DNA from 2 places in the Pseudoxanthomonas indica genome. Region 2 is predicted to be linked to the other one. Evidence: predicted binding sites of a transcription regulator. Region 2 holds the regulator's gene; the other holds the start of a gene.
What was found. Region 2 encodes FliA, which starts transcription of late flagellar genes. Its sites were predicted from a motif close to TAAAGTTTNNCNNNCNNNGGCCGATAA; they were not measured.
Positions count from the first base shown of each region.

Region 1: motA (flagellar motor stator protein MotA) is a predicted target of FliA. The motif match lies at 4,145-4,171, and genes of this name have one in related genera.

Region 1 covers NZ_FUZV01000001.1:1,471,259-1,482,677, forward strand. The annotation lists gene B5X78_RS07100 (AraC family transcriptional regulator) at 1-559, shown strand, start outside; gene B5X78_RS07105 (DUF3016 domain-containing protein) at 699-1,256, shown strand; gene msrB (peptide-methionine (R)-S-oxide reductase MsrB) at 1,350-1,823, shown strand; gene B5X78_RS07115 (DUF3800 domain-containing protein) at 1,923-2,819, opposite strand; gene B5X78_RS07120 (CorA family divalent cation transporter) at 2,995-4,041, shown strand; gene motA (flagellar motor stator protein MotA) at 4,199-5,053, shown strand; gene motB (flagellar motor protein MotB) at 5,060-6,175, shown strand; gene B5X78_RS07135 (HipA family kinase) at 6,342-7,109, shown strand; gene B5X78_RS07140 (DUF3037 domain-containing protein) at 7,096-7,488, shown strand; gene B5X78_RS07145 (DUF4031 domain-containing protein) at 7,494-7,778, shown strand; gene B5X78_RS07150 (hypothetical protein) at 8,076-8,777, opposite strand; gene B5X78_RS07155 (glycoside hydrolase family 3 protein) at 8,908-11,419, opposite strand, start outside.
Region 2 covers NZ_FUZV01000002.1:1,315,322-1,326,740, reverse strand. The annotation lists gene B5X78_RS16780 (hypothetical protein) at 1-30, shown strand, start outside; gene B5X78_RS16775 (GGDEF domain-containing protein) at 331-1,311, shown strand; gene flhB (flagellar biosynthesis protein FlhB) at 1,431-2,561, shown strand; gene flhA (flagellar biosynthesis protein FlhA) at 2,558-4,648, shown strand; gene flhF (flagellar biosynthesis GTPase FlhF) at 4,689-6,599, shown strand; gene B5X78_RS16755 (MinD/ParA family protein) at 6,640-7,470, shown strand; gene B5X78_RS16750 (RNA polymerase sigma factor FliA) at 7,467-8,219, shown strand; gene B5X78_RS16745 (chemotaxis response regulator CheY) at 8,331-8,711, shown strand; gene B5X78_RS16740 (protein phosphatase CheZ) at 8,711-9,322, shown strand; gene B5X78_RS16735 (chemotaxis protein CheA) at 9,334-11,073, shown strand; gene B5X78_RS16730 (flagellar motor protein) at 11,152-11,419, shown strand, end outside.

The sequences.
Region 1 (11,419 bases), on a different contig from region 2:
ACTGGTCACCAAGGCCGAGGAAGCCTCGGCGCCGCTGCCACCGCCGTCGCGCGGTTTGTCGGTAAGCCGCTGCGATCCCGAACTGCTCGATGCCGTGCTGCGGCTGGTGCGCCTGCTGGATGCACCGCAGGACATCGCCATGCTGGCGCCGCTGGTGATCCGCGAAATCCATTACCGCCTGCTACGCAGCGATCAGGGCGGCAACCTGCGCCATATCGCCATGCCCGACAGCCAGGGCCACCGTGTGGCCAAGGCGATTGGTTGGCTGCGCCAGAACTATGCGCAACCGATGCGCATCGATCACATCGCCGAGCAGGTGCACATGAGTCCATCGGCCCTGCATCACCACTTCAAGGCGGTGACCACCATGAGCCCCCTGCAATACCAGAAACAGCTGCGCCTGCAGGAAGCGCGCCGGCTGATGCTGGCCGAGGTGGTGGACGCGGCCACCGCAGGGCACCGCGTAGGCTACGAGAGCCCGTCGCAGTTCAGCCGCGAATACAGCCGCATGTTCGGCGCACCGCCGCTGCGCGACGTCGAGCGCCTGCGCGCTTCGTAGGCCGGGCCGTTGGGCTGAACGAACCGCGTCCAGCAAATGAATGCAGATTGACGGCAGGCGCGCCGGAGCGCCTGCGCGCGTTGCCGCTGACGCCGCCAGCAGCGCAGAATCAGACTCACATTCCCACTGGAGCGCCGCCATGAAACGCGTGATCCTGACTTCCCTGATGGTGTTGGCCCTGGCGGTGGCCGGCAGCGCCGACGCCCGCGGCAAGCGCGTCACCGATGCTGACTATCCGCGCCAGCTGACCACCGCGTCTGCGGTCAGCGTCGACTGGACCGACCCCAACCAGTTCACCGACATCCGCTATTCCGGCAACCGCTGGGAAGCCGCGCAGGGCAACTGGGTCGTGGATCTGGCCACTTACCTGCAGAAGCAGGCCGGCAAGAAACTCGCCAACGGCCAGCAACTGCACGTGACCATCACCGACATCCGTCGCGCCGGCATGTATGAGCCGGGCCGCGGCATGAACCTGGATCGGGTGCGCATCATCAAGGATATCTACCCGCCGCGGATGACCTTGAACTTCAGCCTCACCGGCGCCGATGGCCAAGTGATCTCCGAAGGCGAGCGCAAGCTGGTCGACAGCGCCTTCCTGATGGGCAGCGGCCTGGTCAGCGATACCGACCCGCTGCGCTACGAGAAGCGCATGCTGGACGACTGGATCAACAAGGAACTGGGGCAGAAGGGCGTCTGAGCCCGCGCGCCTTGCCGGCACCGCAACGCCGGCGCGGCTTGAAGCCTGCGCCGGCACCACCATATCGGTGGTATTCCCCCTGGAGGCCCACCGATGAGCCGGTTTGATCTGACTCCTCCCAGCGATGCCCAGCGCGAAACGCTGGTCGCCGACCTCAGCGATGAGGAACGCCGCGTCCTGCTGCAACATGGCACCGAAGCGCCGTTCTGCGGCATTTTCCTGGACAACAAGCGCGAGGGCGTCTACACCTGCCGCACCTGCGGCCTGCCGTTGTTCCGCTCCAGCGCCAAGTTCGATTCCGGTACGGGTTGGCCGAGTTTCTTCGCCCCGTTCGACGAAGCCCACATCGGCCGCATCCGCGACAGCAGTTACGGCATGATCCGCACCGAGATCGTCTGCGCCCGCTGCGGCAGCCATCTGGGCCATGTGTTTCCCGACGGCCCGCCGCCCAGCCATGAGCGCCATTGCCTGAATTCGGTGTCGCTGGCTTTCACCGGTGAGGGCGAGGCCCTGCCCGACCGGATGGGACGCGGTGCGCCGGAAGGCGAGGTGCTGGCCGCCGGCTAAGGCCGCTTGCCTTGAACGCTTGAAAAATCCAGTCCGGGCTCCTAGAGTGGCATCCAAGTGGACTGGGAGTTCCCGGTCGGCGTCAGAGCCTCGGTGAGATCACCGGGGCTTTTCGCTGTCTGGGGTCGGGAAAATCTTGTGCCCGCACCCTTCAAATCCCATGCCCACGTTGCGTCGTCCACCGCGACAGAAGAACTTCTGCCGCAGGACCTCAAACGCTCGATTCCGTTCGTTGGGCCGCAGGACGGACAGCCCGATCGGGCGGGCCACCAAATCCGCCAGCTGCAGTCCAGACGAGTTGGTCTTCTTGTCCGCGAAGACAATGAAGAATGGCAGCGGCTTTTCCCAGCGATTGGCCCCGTCACAAATGCGCCTGAACTCCCGCGCCAAATCGCGATCCTCCTTCTTTCCCCTGCATTCCACGACGATATGCGTGGGAAACCCCTCCTGCTTCTTCTCCAACATCAGCTCGTACAGCGTCTCCAGGCAGAATCCCAGCGCCAGGTGGTAAGGGTTACCTTCCCGTTGGGATCGTTCCCGCAGCCTGAGCTTGTCGATGACACAACTCAGCAGGATGAAATTGCTGCTTTGGATGATCTGCGTCAGCTCGTCAATGAAGGCATGCTTGTGTTGGCGGTCATTGAACTTGAATTCGCCCTTCTCTTTGCGGATTTCATTCTCGTGGAGAACGATCGTGTCGTGTCCGAAGTGCCGGAACTTGAATGTCTCGATGGCGGGCGCGACTGCTTGCGCATAGTGCCGCTTGTGAAAGACACAGAACGCGAGAACAAACAGCGGATAGTTCGGGTCAACTGTTTCCAGGCCATGGTCGCCGCTTTCATCCACGTAGCAAATGTAGTGGCTGAATGGCTGCGCCGGTCCCGTCGGACCCGGCGCTTGCTCTTGCCCATCCAGCCGACTTTCCTTTGCCAAAGCCATCTGGCAGGACGGACCCAGTTCGGCCGCGTCGCAAACTTCCCTGTTGCCTTCCGACATCGATGCTCCCCGTCTCATCGACAGGATATTCGACACCCGCGCCCAACTTGCGCCAACGCAGCGACAGCCTCTTTCTGTTCACCACCGGTTGAGCCGCCACTGTCACAAAACCGGCATGTTGCCTGCGTAACCTGCGCGTCACGAAACTGTCTTTCTTCGCGCGCAGGCGCACCGCATGCTCGTCCGTTCCGATGCCGCCGCCCCATTTGCCAGCAGCCCCGGCTTGCTGTGGGCGTTGCGCTTTGACGCGTTGCATCTGGATACCGCCAATGAAGTCGACGAAGCCGGCTTGGACGCGCCTTGTGCCCGCGGCGATTGGCGCTGGCTGCATTTCAACCTGAGCGACGCGCGTACCGCGCAGAGCGTGGCGCGGTTGCCGCTGGGCGACGATGCACGCGAAGCCTTGGTCTCGCATGACACCCACGTGATTCTGCAACGGCAGGATCACGACGTGTACGGGATCTTCGTGGATTGGGAGCACCAACGCGCCAGCGATCCCGGTGCGCGGACACCCGGCGGTCACGATGGACTGGGCTGGCTGCACTTTGCCCTTGGTGATGGCTTGTTGGTCACCGCCCGACGACAACCTTTGCGCTCCGTGGAAACCGTGCGCCGCCGCTGCATCGCCGGGGAACGCCAGGCAAGTCCGTTGGGCGTGTTGGAAACCATCGTCGAGCAGTTCGCGAGCGATACCGAGCGCGCCATCGACACCCTGGCCACCACCCTGGATCGGGTGGAAGACCGGGTGCTGGCCGATGCCATCGGCGATGAGCGCCGCGATCTGGCGCAGCTGCGCCACCAGAGCGTGCGCCTGCACCGCCCGCTGACCGCAATGCGGCGGGTGTTGAAACAGGTCGAGCAACGCACGCTTGCGGTCGACGAGCCGGGTCAGGAACTGATGGGCATGGTGTCGCGGCTGGGCCAGCGCTTCGACGATCTGGACGGCGACGTGGCCACGGTGCAGGAACGTGCCCGCCTGCTGCAGGACGAAGTGGCCGCCAAGCTGGCCGAGCGCACCAACCGGCATCTGTACGTGCTGTCGATGATCACCGCCCTGTTGCTGCCGCCCAGCCTGGTGGTGGGCGTGTTTGGCATGAACCTGCATGGCCTGCCCTTCGCCGACCATCGCGCCGGCGCCTGGACGGCGATCTTCCTGGGCGGCCTGTCCAGCCTGGGCGTCTACCTGCTGCTGCGGCGACTGGGAATGGCACGCTCGACCTGAACCGTCGGAGCGCCCCTGACAGGGCCATTACCGGGGTCGCCGGTGAGCATCGGTGAGCCTCGACGAGGCGAAACCACCGGGCCGGCCAGGTCGATTTCCCTGTTCAAGTTTCCCCCTTCGCGGCCGAAACCAAGGTACTCCCCTCCGTGTCACGTCCATGCTCATTTTTGTTGGAATCCTGGTCGTCATCGCCAGTGTGCTGGGCGGCTTTGTCGCCTCGCACGGCAAAATCGGCGCGCTCTGGCAGCCGTTCGAACTGGTGATCATCGGCGGCGCCGCCTTTGGCGCTTTCATGATGAGCAACCCGCCCAAGGTGGTGAAGGCCACCCTGCTCTCGCTGGTCAGCGTGTTCAAGGGCGTGCGCTACAAGTCGTCCGACTATCTGGACGTGCTCACGCTGATGTACGAGCTGCTCAACAAGGCGCGCCGCGAGGGTTTCATCTCGCTGGAATCGCATGTGGACGCGCCCGCCTCCAGCGACGTATTCAACAAGTACCCCAAGATCCTGGCCGACCACCACCTGATGGACTTCATCACCGACTGTCTGCGGTTGATGGTGGGTAGCAACATCGAGCCGCACGAGCTGGAGCCACTGCTGGAACTGGAGCTGGAAAAGCACCATCACGAAATGATGGCGCCGGCGCATGCGCTGACCAAGGTCGCCGACGGCCTGCCCGGTTTCGGCATCGTCGCTGCAGTGCTGGGCATCATCACCACCATGGGTTCGATTGGCGGCGACATCGCCCTGGTCGGCGCGCACGTGGCCGCGGCGCTGGTCGGCACCTTCCTGGGCATCCTGCTGGCCTACGGATTCGTCGGCCCGCTGGCGGCATCCATCGAGGCACAAGCCGAACAGGACGCGCGCATCTACGAGAGCGTCAAGACCGCGCTGCTGGCCTGCCTGCGTGGCTACAACCCCAAGGTGGCGCTGGAGTTCGCGCGCAAGACCCTGCCCTCGAACGTGCGTCCGCAATTCGCCGAGTTCGAGAATCACCTCAAAGGCACGAAGTAAGCCGCCATGAGCGAGAAGTCCACGGTCGTTGTCGTCCGCCGGGTCAAGAAGGTCCACGGCGGCGGTCACCACGGCGGCAGCTGGAAGGTGGCGTATGCCGACTTCGTCACCGCCATGATGGCCTTCTTCATGGTGATGTGGCTGGTGGGCGCGACCACCAACAAGGAACGCGCGGCGATCTCGGAGTACTTCAAGAACCCCAGCCCGCTGGTGGGCAAGAGCTTCTCGCCCGCGCCCGGCCCGATGGGCCCGGGCGGCGCCAGCACCTCGATGATCAAGCTGGGCGGCACCATGGAAGTGCCGCGCGGCGACGGCGAAGACCCGTTCGGCAAGAAGGACGCCCAGAACGACAACGGCCAGCAGAGTCCGCTGGAGAAAGCCGCCGCCCAGGCCGAGGAACGCGCGCAGGACAAGCAACGCCTGGAAGAACTGATGCAGGCGCTGGAAGAAGCAATCAGCAAGAGCCAGGCACTGGAACCATTCAAGGATCAGCTGCTGCTGGACATCAGCCCGGAAGGCCTGCGCATCCAGATTGTCGACAAGCAGAATCGCCCGATGTTCGACCTGGGCAGTTCCAAGTTGAAGCCGTATACGGGCGACATCCTCCACGAGCTGGCGGGCTTCATCAATCGCGTGCCGAACCGGATCAGCCTGACCGGCCACACCGACCTGACCGCCTACGCGCGACCCGGCTACAGCAACTGGGAGCTGAGCGCTGATCGCGCCAACGCCGCCCGCCGCGCGCTGGTGGAGGGCGGCATGCAGGAAGACAAGGTGACCCGCGTGGTCGGCCTGTCGTCCTCGGTGCTGTTCGACAAGCAGAACCCGCAGAACCCGATCAACCGCCGCATCAGTATCGTGGTAATGACCAAGGCCGCCGAAGCGATGGCCTTGAACGACAGTGGCATGGTGCTGGGCGCGCCGGTGGCGGATGTGGATACGAGTGCTTTGGCGCCGGGAGTTGCGGCGCCTGCCAACGCAGCGGTGTCGGCGGCGGCGTCAGCAGCCACTCCCGCACCTACCGCCTCGCGTGTAGCGGCGTTGCACAGCGCACCTGCGGCCATACCGACCCATGCACCTGCAGCGTCGCCATCGGCCGGCGCCTCCAGCGGTCACGACTAAGCACTTTGCTTGATGGATGTGCTTCTGCCCCCTCTCCCGCTTGCGGGGGAGGGTTGGGGTGGGGCAGAACGAAGTCCGGATCGCTCCGCGCCAAGAGCGCCCCCATCCCAGCCTTCCCCCGCAAGCGGGGGAAGGAGCAGTGAGCGGTTATCCTGTCCGCATGCCCCTGCGCACCATCACCGCCACCCGCTACGTCACCCCGCTGCGCGAAGGCGGCTCCATGCCCGCCGTGATCGAGGCCGATGATCTGGGCATGTACGTGCTCAAGTTCCGCGGCGCCGGCCAGGGCCCGCGCGCGCTGGTGGCCGAACTGATCGCCGGCGAAATCGCCCGCACCCTGCAACTGCCGGTTCCGGAAATCGTACTGGTGGAACTGGATGCCGACCTCGCCCGCACCGAGGGCGACCCGGAAATCCAGGACCTGATCAAGGCCAGCGCCGGCCTCAACCTGGCGCTGGACTACCTGCCCGGCGCTGCCAATTTCGATGCGTTGGCCGAGCAGCCGGCGGCGCAGCTGGCCTCGGAAATCGTCTGGTTCGACGCCTTCATCAGCAATGTCGACCGCACCGTGCGCAATCCCAACCTGCTGATCTGGCATCGCCAGCTGTGGCTGATCGATCACGGTGCTTCGTTGTACTTCCACCATGGCTGGGATGGCGACACCTCCGGCGCGGGCAAAGCATTCCCGCTCGTCAAGGATCACGTGCTGCTGCCGCTGGCCGATGACATCGCCGCTGCGGATGCGCGCTTGTCGGCCCGGCTGAGCCCGCAACGCCTGGCCGACATCGTCGCGCAGGTACCCGATGCCTGGCTGCAGGGCGGCGACGCCTTCGGCACGCCTGAGCAGCAACGCGCCGCCTACACCCACTACCTGCAGCAGCGCCTGGCGCTGCCGCATGCGTTCGCGCAGGAGGCCCAGCGTGCACGCGCTTGATAGCTACGACTACGCGGTGATCCGGGTGGTGCCACGGGTGGAACGCGAGGAGTTCATCAACGTCGGCATCATCCTGTCGTGCGAGCGCAGCGGCTACCTGCAGGCGCGCATCGAGCTGGACGAAGCGCGCCTGCGCGCGCTCGACCCCGGCATCGACATCGACTCCCTGCGTCGCCACCTGGACACCCTCCCGCGCATCTGCGAGGGCGGTGCACAGGCCGGTCCGATTGGCCTGCTGCCCCAGCGCGCGCGTTTCCACTGGCTGACCGCCAAACGCAGCGCGATCATCCAGACCTCGCCCGTGCACATGGGCAAGTGTGGCGACATGGACGCGATCCTGGAGCACCTGCTGGATCGCATGGTGCGCACGCCGCGCTGACATCGATGACTGTCTACGTCGACGATGCGGTGCATGCCTGGCGCGGCCAGCGCTGGGCGCACCTGATGGCCGACCACCTCGATGAATTGCACGCGATGGCCCAGCGCCTGGGCCTGCCGCGCCGCGCCTTCCAGAACAAGACCAGCGGCGCCCACTACGATGTCACCACGGAACTGCGCGAGCAGGCCCTGGCCTTGGGCGCCATCGCCATTTCCCGGCATGCGGATCGCGACTTGCTCAAGGCCGTCATCCAGCGAGCCAAGGCCCAGGGGCGCGGCGAGAGCGACTGAACGGGGCGGGCGCGCTCGCCTGCCGACGAATGGCAGGCTCAACGCGCCATTCATGCGCGCGTACGCACGCGGTTTTCATGCGCCGGCGTGGAAGGTACTGTTCCCGCGGACGCCGTCCGCCTTCCCCCGGAAAGTCGATGAACACGCAACCGCCACGTTCGCAGGATCAAGAACCCCAGGAACCGCAACGCTCTGCGCAGCAACCGCGTCCGGGGCAAGACGAAGAGGAAGAGTAGCGACACGCCCCTGTCGCGATTGAGGGGGAACGGGCCCCGGCCGATGCTGGCCGGGGCCTTTCTATGGCGCGCGTTGGGGGCCGGCCTGCGCTGCCGGCTCGCGGCGCCACAGCCAGATCGCCAACGGCACGAAGCTCAGCCACACCAGCGGCAGGTACAGCGTGGAATAGAGCGCGTCGAAGTGCGGGCCGAACACGTAGACATCGAGCATCCGCAGCAGCAGCCGCAGCGCATTCAAACCAAAGGCCCAACGCGCCAAGCCGTCGAAACGGCTGCCACGCAGGGCGAAACAGACCAGCGCGCTGGCGAGCAGCCAGGACAGGCCCAGGGGAAAGTACAGCGCGTGCTGGATGGCCTGAAACTGCGCCGCATCGTGCAGCACCTGCGACTGCTGCGCGGCCGTGGCAGCGGCCAGGTACTGCTGCGGCAGCGCCAGGAACACATGGAACAACTCGACCGAGCGCAGCTGCAATTCCATCACGCAGAACACCAGGAAGCCCAGGCCCGCCGCCACCGCCGTGGCCGGACTTCGCCGCGCCACGATGCCGCATGTCACCAGGAACAAATAGGCCAGGCCGACAAACGAGAACAGCATCGTCAGCGCGCGCGCGATATTGAGCGGGTGCGGGCCCTGCAGCAGGGCGGCGGCGGCGTCGCTGGTTTCCGGCAAGCGCGAAAACACGAACCACTGGAACGACTGGATGCCGACATAGGCCAGCGCGACTAGCGCGGCAGCGCGTTGCTGGGTGCGGGAATCGAACACGGGCGATCTCCCTCGTATGGAGAAACGCAGCGTCGCCAGCGCGTATTAGTAAATTCTTAAGATTGGCCCCTTCCAGGGCGCCGGCCCATCGCGCGGAGCGGGAGCCAAACGGCTCCCGCCCACACGTCGATTACGGGCACTTCACCACGTGCGCGGCTTCATTGCCTGCGCCCAGGCCCACGCGGGAAATCGACAGCGCCAGCGCACCGGTGGTCTGCAGGCGCACATCCTGCACCTTGCCCACATCACCGCCTGCACTGACAAAGCACTTCAGCGGCACACCCAGCGTGGTCCATTCGCCGGTCTTGAGCGCCGCCAGCGAATCACGCAGCGCCACATCGCCCTTGCAGTTCTCGCCACAGCCCACGGTCAGCGTGACTGGCTGCGCCGGCACCTGTTCCGGACGCAGCTGCAGCACCAGCTGGATGTCGCCATTGGACTCGCGGGTCAGGTTGAGCGGCTCGGCACTGCGCAGGCTCAGCGCGGCGCCGGTCGTGCCCGACCAGGTGAAGCGGCGCGCATCTTCCTGCGCCAAGTGATCCACCGCGGCGACCTTCAGGCTGTCATCGTGCAGCGCGGTCGGCGTGGTGGTGACCTGGGTGGCGTGCGCCTGTGCATTCTCCAGGCGCAGACTGAAGCCCGGCGCCGGCTTGCCGCGCAACAGGTATACCCCCGCCGCACCCTGCTCACCGGAAATGCCGGAGTCTTCCGGCAATGCGGCCAGGTCGCCCTTGTCCTGGTAGGTCAGGCCAAAGCCGAACGCGAACAGCGGGTCATAGCCGGCTTGGCCGACGTTGTTGAGGTACTGGGTGGCGGTGCGCGGCCACGAGAAGCTGAGCTTGCCCTTGAAGTCGTGCTGCGGCTTGCCGTCCTTGCCACGCAGGATCACGTCGGCGATGCCGGCGCCTTCCGAACCCGGCAGCCACGCGGCGACAAACGCATCGGCGGCATTGATTTCGCGGTTCATCCACAGCGGACGCCCGCTCAGGAACACCGCCACCACTGGAATGCCGTCGGCCTTGAGCTTGCGGATCAGTTCCAGGTCGCTGTCGTTGCCCGGCTTGTAGGACAGGTTGGCGATATCGCCCTGGAACTCGGCATACGGATCCTCGCCAAACACCACGATCGCCACGTCCGGCTTCTGCTTGTACTTGCCGTCGACCGCCAGCGTGGCCTCGCCCCCTGCGGCCTTGGCCTGTGCGGCGATGCCCTGGTAGATGCTGTCGGCGTTGGGGAAGTCGCTGCGCTTGGTGCCGGTGCCCTGCCAGTTGAGCGTCCAGCCACCGGACTGCTTGCCGACATCATCGGCGCCGTCGCCAGCGACCAGGATCTTCTGCTTCGGATTGAGTGGCAGCACACCGCCCTGGTTCTTCAACAGCACCAGCGATTCCTGCACCGCCTGACGCGCCACCGCGCGATGCTCCGGTGCACCCAGCACCGCGAACTTGCCACCGAGCGGACGCTGCGAGGGCTTGCCGGCTTCAAACAGGCCCAGACGGAACTTGACCCGCAGGATGCGTGCCACCGCATCATCCAGGCGTGCCTGCGAGACCTCGCCCTTCTTCACCGCGGCCAGCAGGCTGTTGTAGAAACCCTTCCAGCTGTCCGAGGCCATCGCCATGTCTAGGCCGGCGTTGATCGTGGCCGGACAGTTCTCGTTGGTGCAGCCCTTGACCTGGCCATGGCCATTCCAGTCCCCGACCACGAAGCCGCCAAAATGCATGCGGCCCTTCAGCACATCGGTCAGCAGGTAATGGTTGCCATGCATCTTCTCGCCGTTGACGCTGTTGAACGAGGCCATCACCGACTGCGCGCCGGCGGCAATTGCCGGCGGATAACCGGCGCCATGCACGCGCGCCAGCTCGGCTTCGCTGATCGCGGTATCGCCCTGATCCTTGCCGTTCAAGGTGCCGCCATCGCCAAGGAAGTGCTTGACCGAGGAAATGACGTGGTGGCCATCGAGGAACTGCGGCGTGCCCGGCTTGCCCTGCAAACCTTCGACCATCATGCCGGCGTAGCTGGCCACCACTTCCGGTGATTCGGAATAGCCTTCGTAGCTGCGGCCCCAGCGATCATCCTGCGGTACGGCGACGGTCGGCGCGAACGCCCACTCCATGCCGGTCACGCGGGTTTCGGCGGCGGTGATCTCGCCGATGCGCCGCAACAGTTCCGGATTGCGCGTCGCGCCCAGACCAATGTTGTGCGGGAACAGCGTGGCGCCGACGATGTTGCTCTGCCCGTGCACGGCGTCGATGCCGAAGATCACCGGGATGGCATGGCCGCCCTTGCTGGTGTCCATCGAGGCTTCGTAGAAAGCATCGGCCAATGCCAGCCATTGCGCGGGCGTGGCGTCGTACTTGCCATCGGGATCGGAGTTGCCGCCGGCCAGGATCGAACCCAGCCGATACTTGCGCAGATCATCGGGCTTGATGCTGGCGATGTCCCCCTGCACCAGCTGGCCCACCTTTTCTTCCACGCTCAGCGTGGCGATGAGATCGGCGATGCGTTTTTCCAGCGCCGGATCTTCCGGCAGCGGCCATGTCGGTTGCGGCCACACGGTGGGGTTGCCGGCGGTCTTGGGAAACCCGTTGTCGGCGGCGCTGGACAGCAGCGGTACGGACATGGCGATCGTGGCGATCAGG
Region 2 (11,419 bases):
CCCGACATGAGCCTGATGCCGGCGCGGTGATGCGAAGGCGAGCCCTACGAGGCAGTCGGCATTGGCGTCGCCAGCCAAGTAAACACGGTGTCGCCCATTCGAGGTCCAAGCCGGTTCCGGAGCTGCTGGAGACCGCCTTCACGGCGGTTTTTTCATGCCCGAAGGTTGTGTGCCCCGGTCTGGCAGCCGGCTGCCCCTACCGACCTGAACCGTGACGCCCTTCACCCCCCGCCAGTATCCCGGCACTAAACTTGCATCCGCTTTGGGTAACTCCACCACCCCGACCCACTACATCGCTGCCCATGGCAGGGCCGCGATCCCGCCAACCGGATGAACACCAAGACGCGAGACACCCGCCTTGAACTGATCACCCTGCTGGGTTCGACCACGGCGGTGGTGATCGCGGCTTTCGCGTTGTTCCGGATCACTCAGGGCGCCTGGCTGGCCGCCGTGGTGGACCTGCTGATCGTGGCGGCGGTGCTGGGGGTGGTGTTCTACGCCCGCGCCAGCGGCAACAGCGCCCGCGCCGGCAACATCTTGTGCCTGCTCAATTCCGTGGCCTGCCTGGCGGCCGCGTACGTGATTGGCCCGGTCGCGCTGACCTGGCTCTACCTGGTGCTGCTGACCAACTTCTTCCTGGCCGATCGCCGGCTGGCGCTGGGCGTGGGCCTGGCCATGCTGGGCGTACTGTGCCTGATGCCCGGCCAGTTCGCCGATGCCTTCGTGATGGTCTCGACCCTGGCCACGGCCGCGCTGACGGCCCTGTTCTCCTACATCTTCGCCACCCGCAGCCAGGATGATCGGGTGGAGCTGCAGGAACTGGCCTCGCTTGATGCGCTGACCAACGTGCCCAACCGCCGCATGATGGAAAAGGCCCTGGCCCAGGCCCTGGTCAACCAGAAAGCCGGCCGCTGCTGCTATGGTCTGATCGTGCTGGACCTGGACCGCTTCAAGGACGTCAACGATCAGTACGGCCACGCCGCTGGCGACAACGCCATTGCGGATCTGGCCTCGATCCTGCGCTTTGAAATGCGCAAGGACGACCATGTGTTCCGCTTTGGCGGCGAAGAGTTCGTGGTGCTGCTGCGGGTCAACAATCGCGAGGAACTGGAAGCGGCCACCGAGCGCCTGCGCAAGGCGGTGCGCGAATCGCTGCGCGGTCCGGGTGGGCGCATCACCATTTCCCTCGGCGGCGCGCTGCTCGGCCATGAGGCCGACTGGCATGACTGGTTCTCGCGCGCGGACGCCGCGCTATATCGGGCCAAGCAGAGCGGGCGGGACAACTACGTCATCGCCGAAGACTTGTTCTAGCAAGCTGACCGGCTCCGCCGCACCCTCATCCGGCGCTTCGCGCCACCTTCTCCCGGAGGGAGAAGCGAACGCGGCACAAAGCTTGCACCGGGTATCCCGACTCCGTCGGAAACCTGGCCATGTCCGAATCGGACGAAAGCGGCGAAAAAACCGAATTACCCAGTGAAAAACGGCTGCGCGAGGCGCGCGAGCAGGGCAACATCCCGCGCTCGCGCGAACTGGCGACCGCGGCCGTGTTCGCTGCCGCCGTGCTGGCCATCAGCGCGATGATGCCGACCCTGGCGCGCGGCGCGCTGGGCTGGATGAAGGGCGCGCTCAGTCCCGACCCCAACCTGTTCAAGCACAACGACCTGCTGTTCGGCCATGTCGGCCTGCTGATGCTCAAGCTGCTGTGGATCTTCGTGCCCATCGTGCTGGTCTGCGTGGGCGCCAGCTTCATCGCGCCGGTGCTGATGGGCGGGCTGCGCTGGTCGAACAAGGCGCTGATGCCCGACTTCACCCGCCTGAGCCCGATGAAGGGCATGGCCCGCCTGTACGGCGCCGAGAGCGTGGCCGAGTTGCTGAAGTCGCTGCTGCGGGTGGCCTTTGTCGGCACCGCCGCCGGCCTGACCCTGAAGCTGGGCATGAACCACCTGCGCGAGCTGCTGACCATGCCGCTGGAGTCGGCCATCAGCAACGGCCTGGGCTTTGCCGGCACCCTGCTGTTTGCCTGCGCCGGCGCGCTGGCCCTGCTGGCCGCCATCGACACCCCGTACCAGAAGTGGAACTGGCTGCGGAAGCTGAAGATGACCCGCCAGGAACTGCGCGAGGAAATGAAGGAAAGCGAAGGCCGCCCGGAAGTGAAGGGCCGCATCCGCCAGATGCAGCACCAGATGTCGCAGCGCCGGATGATCGAAGACGTGCCCAGCGCCGACGTGGTGCTGGTCAACCCGACCCACTACGCCGTGGCGCTGAAATACGACGCCGGCCAGATGGGCGCCCCCCGCGTGGTGGCCAAGGGCGTGGACGAAGTGGCCCTGCGCATCCGCGAGGTGGCCGAGGCGCACAAGGTGGCCATCGTGGCCTCGCCGCCTTTGGCACGCGCCTTGTATCGGGAAAGCCAACTTGGCCGGGAAATCCCCGTGAGACTGTATACCGCCGTCGCCCAGATCCTGTCCTACGTCTACCAGCTGCGCGCCTGGCGCGCCGGTACCGTGGCCCAGCACCCGGACATGCCCTCCGTTGAAGTCGACGAAGGCAAGCCGGCATGAGCGCGAACGTGCGACCCAATTCGCGGGTGATGGACCTGCTGCGTGCCGGCCTGGGCGCGCCGTTGATCGTGCTGGCCATGCTGGCCATGGTCATCATCCCGCTGGCGCCGCCGGTGCTGGATGCGCTTTTCAGCTTCAACATCGCCATCTCGCTGGTGGTGCTGCTGGCGGTGGTGTACGTGCGCCGGCCGCTGGATTTCACGATCTTCCCGATCGTGCTGCTGATGACCACGATGCTGCGCCTGGCGCTCAACGTGGCCTCCACCCGGGTGGTGCTGCTGCACGGCCAGGACGGCCACGGTGCCGCCGGCCGGGTCATCGAAGCCTTCGGCGAGGTGGTGGTGGGCGGCAATTTCGCCGTCGGCCTGGTGGTGTTCGCCATCCTGACCATCATCAACTTCGTGGTCATCACCAAGGGTGCGGGCCGTATTTCGGAAGTGTCGGCGCGCTTCATCCTGGACGCGATGCCCGGCAAGCAGATGGCCATCGACGCCGACCTCAACGCCGGCCTGCTGACCCGCGAGGAAGCCAAGGCCCGCCGCGAGGAAGTGCGCGAGGAAGCCGACTTCTACGGCGCGATGGACGGCGCCAGCAAGTTCATCCGTGGCGACGCCATCGCCGGCATCCTGATTCTCTTCATCAACCTGATTGGCGGCCTGGCCATCGGCGTGCTGCAGCACGGACTGCCGGTGGGCGAAGCGGCCAAGATCTACACCCTGCTGTCCATCGGTGACGGCCTGGTCGCGCAGTTGCCGGCGCTGCTGGTGTCCTCCTCGGTGGCCATGCTGGTCACCCGCGCCTCGCGCGCCCAGGACATGGGCGGGGCGATGGTGGGCCAGGTGTTCGGCCAGCACAAGGCGCTGGCCGTGGCCGCGACCATCATGGGCCTGGTCGGCATCGTGCCGGGCATGCCCAATGTCGTGTTTTTGACGCTGGCCGCGGTGCTGGGCTACATCGCGTGGAAGCTCTACAAGAAACAGCAGGCCGGCGGCAGCGAAGCCGACGGTGACAACCCCGCCCTGCCCGCGCCGGGCGGCGCCAGCGCCAGCAATCCCAACGCCGAGCTGACCTGGGACGAAGTACGTCCGGTCGATCCGCTGGGCCTGGAAGTGGGCTACCGCTTGATTCCCCTGGTCGACAAGAACCAGGGCGGCGAGCTGATGTCGCGCATCAAGGCGGTGCGCCGCAAGCTCACCCAGGATCTGGGCTTCCTGATTCCGCCCGTGCATATCCGCGACAACCTGGAGCTGCCCTCCAACGGCTACCGCCTGCTGGTGCACGGCGTGCCAGTGGCCACGGCGGAAATCCATCCGGACCGCGAACTGGCATTGGACCCGGGCGGCGCCTTCGGCACGCTGGAGGGCATCCCCGGCCGCGATCCGGCCTTCGGCCTGGACGCCACCTGGATCCAGCCGCACCAGCACGCGCTGGCCGAATCGCTGGGCTACACCGTGGTCGACGCCGCCACCGTGGTGGCCACCCACCTCTCGCATCTGGTGCGCGAACACGCGCCGGAACTGCTGGGCCATGAGGAAGTGCAGCAGCTGCTGGCCACGCTGGGCAAGAGCGCGCCCAAGCTCGTCGAAGATCTGACGCCCAAGTCGCTGCCACTGGCCACCGTGGTGCGCGTGCTGCAGAACCTGCTCATCGAGCGCGTGCCGATTCGCCAACTGCGTCGCATCGTCGAGCAGCTGGTGGAGTTCGCCCCGCAGAACGCCGACCCGGCCGCGCTCACCGCGGCGGTACGCAATGGCCTGGGCCGCTTCATCGTGCAGGAAATCTCCGGCATGTCGCCCGAACTGCCCGTCTATACCTTGGCGCCGCAACTGGAACGCGTCTTGCAAGACAGCGTGCAAGGCACCGGCGCCGCGCTGGAACCTGGTCTGGCCGAAAGGCTGCACCAATCCCTTGCGGACTGCGTGACCCAACAGGACGCCAAGAGTGAACCGGCGGTGGTGTTGGTGCCAGGAACAGTACGCGCTGCGTTGGCGCGGCTGGTCCGCCACAGCGTCCCCACGTTGTCGGTCCTGTCCTACAGCGAAGTGCCGGAGGACAAGCGACTGAAGTTGGTGGGCACCATCAGTTGATTCATCAGCAGAACCCAGCGGTTTACCAGAGCGCCAAACCATGAAAATCAAACGCTTCGTCGCCCCGGACATGCGCACCGCCTTCGCCCTGGTCCGCCAGGAACACGGCCCGGATGCGGTCATCCTGTCCAACCGCATGACTGATGACGGCGTGGAAATCGTCGCCGCATCCAATTACGACGAAGCACTGGTGCAGCGCACGCTGGACGCGATGCGCCCGGCCGAACCGGCTGCTCCGCCCGCTCCTTCTTTCGCACGCCCGGCGGCCACGCAGCGTGATGCGCAGACCCGCACCGACGACCTGCACCGTGCCGCGCCGCGCGCCGAATCGAATCGCCAGGACGCGCCGCTGTCGCCCGCGCAGGCCGCGGCCGCTTACTTCCAGCGCAACACGCCGAACAACAAGCCGGCGATGGACGATGCACCGGTCAGCAGTCCTTTCAGCCGCAAGCCTCTTGGCAAGCCGGCGCAGGACATCGCGGCCGAGCAGGCTGCCAACGAAATTCCGACCGCGTTTGAACTGCTGGCCCAGCTGAAGCCGCAAGCGCCGAAGAAGCCGGCCGCGCCGGCCGAAGACCTGGACGCCCTGCCCGCCTTCCTGCGTGAAAGCCTGCGCGGTGACCGCAAGGGCGCCGATGCGCGTGATGGCGAATCGCTGTACGCCGGTATTCCGTCGCCGGAGCCGTTGGGTGGATACGAGCAGGAAGACGATTTTGTGTTGCCTGCCAGCGAGCCGGCGAAGTTCGAGATCAAGCCGGACTCGTTTGCTGCGCGGTTGGCGGCGAGTTTGCCGGCGGTGCCGGGCGTGAATGGCACGGCGCGTGCGGTTGCCGCGGTGACTGCGGATGATGTGGCGAAGGCTGAGGCGATTCTGGCTTCGTCTTCCCCTCATCCCAACCTTCTCCCGCAAGCGGGAGAAGGAGCCGCAGCATCGGCTGCGGATGTTTCCCAGGCAACGACGACGGTTGCGGCTGCGACGGTTGCAACGGCTACTGCCCCGGCGGTTGCACTGGTTACCGACAACGATCCGATCCGCGCCCGCGAGAACGATGAGCAGCTGGCCGCCATGCGCGCCGAGCTGGCCGCGATGCGCGGCATGATCGAAGACGAGATGCACCGCCTGACCGACGAGCGCCTGAAGGGTTCTCCGGTGCGTTCGCAGGCGATGGAACTGCTGGAAGACTACGGTTTCGATGCCGGCATCACCCGCGACGTGGCGCTGCAGATTCCCGCCGACACCGAACTGCATCGCGGCCGTGGCCTGATGCTGGGCCTGCTGTCGAAGAAGCTGCCCGTCATGGCGCAGGATCCGCTGCTCACTGGCGGCGTGATCGCCCTGGTCGGCCCGACCGGCGCCGGCAAGACCACCACCATCGCCAAGCTGGCCGCGGCGTTCGCCGAAGCCAACAGCCCGCGCGACGTGGCGCTGGTCACCACCGACACCGTGCGCGTGGGTGGCCGCGAACAGTTGCACAGCTACGGTCGCCAGCTCGGCATCGCCGTATACGAAGCCGACAGCGACATCAAGCTGGCGCAGGTGCTGGAGCGCCTGGCCGACTACAAGCTGGTGCTGATCGACACCGCCGGCCTGGGCCAGCGCGACCGCAACCTGGTCGGCCAGCTCAACTGGCTGCGCGCGGCCGGACAGATCCACACCCTGCTGGTGCTGCCGGCCAACTCCCACTACGCCGATCTGGATGAAGTGGTGCGCCGCTTCAGCGCCGTGCGCCCCAAGGGCGTGGTGCTGACCAAGGTCGATGAAACCGGTCGCCTGGGCAGCCCGCTGTCGGTGATCGTCGACCACCAGTTGCCGATGGCCTGGATCACCGACGGTCAGCGCGTGCCGGAAGACCTGCACCGCGCCAACGCCGCCAACCTTGTACTGCGTCTTGACCAATTGCGTCGCGAAGCCGACGAAGCCATCCCCGCGGAGAACATCCATGTCGCATGAGTCCCACCTGTTGCAGACCAATCCGCGCAACACGCCGCCGATGGCCGGCGCGTTCCATCCGGTGCGGGTCATTGCGATCACCGGTGGCAAGGGTGGTGTGGGCAAGACCAACGTGTCGGTCAACCTGGCCGCTTCGCTGGCCGAGATGGGCAAGCGCACCCTGCTGATGGACGCCGACCTGGGCCTGGCCAATGTCGACGTGCTGCTGGGCCTGACCCCCAAGTTCACCCTGGCCGATCTGGTCGCGCATCGCTGCCAGTTGGAGGACGTGCTGCTGGGAGGCCCGGATGGCCTGCTGATCGTCCCGGCCTCGTCGGGTTTCCGGCACATGGCCGAGCTGTCCTCGGCCGAGCACGTCGGCCTGGTCAATGTGTTCTCGGAACTGCAGCGCCAGCTGGACGTGATGGTGGTGGATACCGCCGCCGGCATCACCGACAGCGTGCTGACCTTCTGCCAGGCCGCGCAGGACACCGTGGTGGTGGTCTGCGATGAGCCGGCCTCGATCACCGATGCCTACGCCTTGATCAAGGTGCTCTCGCGCGAACGCGGCGTCGATCGCGTGCACGTGATCGCCAATATGGTCCGCGACCCCAACGAGGGCCGCAAGTTGTACGAAAAACTGGCGCGGGTGTGCGAACGCTTCCTCGGCGACGTGGCCCTGCACTACATGGGCGCGGTGCCGCAGGACGACTGGCTGCGCCGCGCCGTGCAGCGCCAGCAGGCGGTGGTGAAGGCCTATCCGGGCAGCCCGTCGGCCCGCGCCATCAACGAAATCGCGCGCCTGGCCGCCCGTTGGCAGCCGCCGACCGCCGCGCGCGGCAATGTCGAATTCTTCGTCGAACGCATGATCAACCGGAGCGTGCCTGCATGAATACCGGTGCTGCCGCCCAATACCGTGCCGTGCAGAAAAGCGCGGCCACCGATGCCGTCACCGTGCATGCGGACCTGGTACGGCGCATCGCCCATCACCTGGCCGCACGCCTGCCGGCCAGCGTGGAGGTCGATGATCTGATCCAGGCCGGCATGATCGGTCTGATTGAAGCCTCGCGCAGCTACGACGCCGAACAGGGCGCCTCGTTCGAGACCTTCGCCTCGATCCGCATCCGCGGCTCGATGATCGATGAAATCCGCCGCGGCGACTGGGTGCCGCGTTCGGTGCACCGGCGCGCCCGCCAGGCCGCCTCCACCGTGCGCGAAATCGAACAGCGCACCGGCCGCGCCGCCATCGCCACCGAAGTCGCCTCGGCGATGGAGATGCCGTTGCCGGAATACCTGCGCCTGCTGGAAGACGCCGCGCGTGGCCAGGTGTTGAGCCTGGAATCGCACGTCGAAGACCATGGCGAACCGCAGACCCATGTCACCGGTGGCCCCAGCCCGCAGCAGAACCTGGAGCGCGGCGAGTTCCGCACCCAGCTGGTCAAGGCCATCGGCCAACTGCCCGAGCGCGAGCAGCTGGTGCTGTCCATGTACTACGAGCAGGAATTGAACCTGAAGGAAATCGGCGCCGTGCTGGGGGTCAGCGAGTCGCGGGTCTGCCAGATCCACGGCCAGGCCATGCTGCGCCTGCGCGGCCGGCTGGACGTGTACGAAAAGGTCGACGCCGGCATCGAGGACGATTGAGGGCCGCTTTCACCCCCTCACTAAACTTCTCCGGATCCCCGCCGATATCCGTTCCGAACCACCCTGCCCAATAGCATTGCCCCGGAGTACCGAGTGACCGCCAACAAGAACATGCGAATCCTGATCGTGGACGACTTCTCGACGATGCGCCGCATCATCAAGAACCTGCTCAACGATCTGGGTTACACCAACACCGCCGAGGCCGACGACGGTTCGACCGCCATCCAGGCGCTGGCGCAGGGCAACTTCGAATTCGTGGTCACCGACTGGAACATGCCCGGCATGACCGGCATCGACCTGCTCAAGGCGATCCGCGCCGATGACCGCTTCAAGCACCTGCCGGTGCTGATGGTCACCGCCGAGGCCAAGCGCGAACAGATCATCGAGGCCGCGCAGAACGGCGTGAACGGCTACATCATCAAACCGTTCACCGCGCAGACCCTGGAAGAGAAGCTGGGCAAGATCTTCGAGCGCCTGGGAGCGGCTGCCTGATGGCCGCAGTCATTGATGCTTCCAGCGCCCGCGCGGCGCTGGTGGAAAAACTCCAGCACGCGCTGGATGCCCTGCAGGAAGGCGATGAAGCCGGCTGGCGCCGCGAACTGGATGCGATTGCCGCCTGGCGCACGCAGCCGATGATGCAGGGCCTGGGCCGGCTGGCCCGCGAACTGGCGCAGACGCTGGGCGAACTGCCGCCCACCCATGACAGCCATGGTCTGGACGACGCCTGCGCGCGCCTGGATCACGTGGTCGAAATGACCGAACAGGCCAGCCACAAGACCCTCGACCTGGCCGAGCAATGCCGCGGCCTGGCCGATCAGCTCAAGGCCAGCCCGCTCAGCGCCGAACAGACGCAGCTGGTGGATGGCATCCGCAGCGGCCTGTCGGAAATGGCGCTGGCGCAGAGCTACCAGGACCTCACCGGGCAGATCATCCGTCGCGTCGCCGGCATCGTCCGCCGCGTGCACGAAGGTTTTGGCGCACTCGGCCTGCCGCCGCCGGAAAAGAAGGACAACGCCCTGTCCGGCCCGGCCGTCAACGGACTGGACAAGAACGCGTACTCGCAGGATGACGCGGATGATCTGTTGTCGGGTCTTGGCCTGTAAGAGAAGCACGCATGTCCGCCGTCACCCCCGAAATCGCCGCCGACTTCCTGATTGAAGCGCAGGAGATCCTGGATCGCCTGGGCGAGCAGCTGGTGACGCTGGAACAGGATCCCGCCGACAAGCAGCAGCTCAACGCGGTGTTCCGCGGCTTCCACACGCTCAAGGGCGGCGCCGGCTTCCTGGCGATCACCCCGATGGTCAACCTGTGCCACGCGGCTGAAGAAGCGCTCGGCCTGGTGCGCTCGGGCAAGGCCTCGCTGGAAGCGGATCATTTCGACGCCGCGCAGCAGTCGCTCGACTGGCTGCAGCAGATGCTCGATGCAGTGGGCGCCAACGAAGATCCGCCGCATGCACCGGCCACGCTGATCGCGCAGTTCGACGTGACTGGCGCCGCACCCAAGCCGGCGCCGGTGGCGGCCAAACCGGCCACAGCAGCGCCTGCGCAGGCGGGCGAGGACATCAACGAAGAAGAATTCGACGCCCTGCTCGATCAGCTGCAGGGCGCGATCGCCGCGCCTGCCGCCACGGCGCCTGCCGCTGCGCCGAAGCCGCGCGCCACCCCGGCCAGCGCAGCGGGCAAGCCGGCCGCGCGCGCCAGCGAAGCCGAGCAGACCATCCGCGTGGACACCAAGCGGCTGGATGCGATCGTCAACCTGGTCGGCGAACTGGTGCTCTCGCGCAACCGCCTCAAGACCCTGCGCGCGCGCCTGCGCGACGAGGAACTGGACCGCGCGGTCAGCAGCCTGGATATCGCCACCGCACGCCTGCAGAACGCGGTCATGCGCACGCGCATGCAGCCGGTCGGCAAGGTGTTCTCGCGCTTCCCCAAGGTGGCGCGCGATGTCGCCCGCTCCTTGCAGAAGGAAGTGGATCTGGAATTGATCGGTGCCGAGACCGAGCTGGATCGCAACCTGGTCGAAGCGCTGGCCGATCCGCTGGTGCATCTGGTCCGCAACGCCATCGATCACGGCGTGGAAGTGCCGGCCCTGCGCGAAGCTGCGGGCAAGCCGCGCTGTGGCCAAGTCCGCCTGGCCGCGCAGCAGGAAGGCGACTACGTCACCATTGAAATCCGCGACGACGGCGCCGGCATAGATCCCGAACGCCTGCGCGACAAGGCGCTGGAAAAGGGCCTGATTGATCCCGAGTCCGCCGCGCGCCTGTCGCATGACGAATGCCTGCAGCTGATCTTCCTGCCGGGCTTTTCCACCAAGACCGAGATCACCGACATCTCCGGCCGTGGCGTCGGCATGGACGTGGTGCAGTCACGCATCCGCGAACTGAGCGGGCAGATCCAGATCTATTCCCAGCTCGGACGCGGCAGCCGCTTCCTGATCCGCGTGCCGCTGACGCTGGCGATCCTGCCGACCCTGCTGGTGCAGGCCGGCGACCCGGTCTATGCGTTGCCGCTGGCGCGCGTGCTGGAAGTGCTGCATGCGCCGGATGCCAGCCTGCGCTATTTCGATGGCCAGGCGGTGCTGGATCGCGGCGCCACCACCTTGCCGCTGGTGGATCTGCGCCGCTGGCTGGGCGTGCAGGTGACCAAGACCCCGCTGCTCACCATCGTGGTGTTGCAGATGGGCGACCAGCGCTTCGGCCTGGTCGTGGATCAGGTGCGCGGCCGCGAGGAGGTGGTAATCAAGCCGCTACCGCGCGCCGTGCGCGGCCTGCCCGGCTATGCCGGCGCCACCCTGATTGGCGACGGCCGCATGGCCCTGATCCTGGACGTGGACGGCCTGCGCCAGGTGGCGTAAGCCCTTCCCCCTCTTCCTCTCCCTCCGGGAGAGGGTCGCCAGCTCAAGTTCCCATTACACCCGCCGATATTCCTTCACATGGATATCTTCAGTCTCGTCGGACTACTGCTGGCGCTGGTCGCCCTGGTCGGTGGCAGCATCCTCAAGGGTGCGGGCGTGGCCTCGCTGTGGTCGTCGGCCGCCTTCGTCATCGTCATCCTCGGCACCGTCGCAGCCATCCTGGTGCATACGCCGCCGAAGGTGTTCAAGCATGCGGTGGCCATCGCCAAGTGGGTGATCCGCCCGCCCACCAATGAGCGCGAAGGACTGATCCAGCAGATCGTCGAGTGGAGCAATGTGGCCCGCA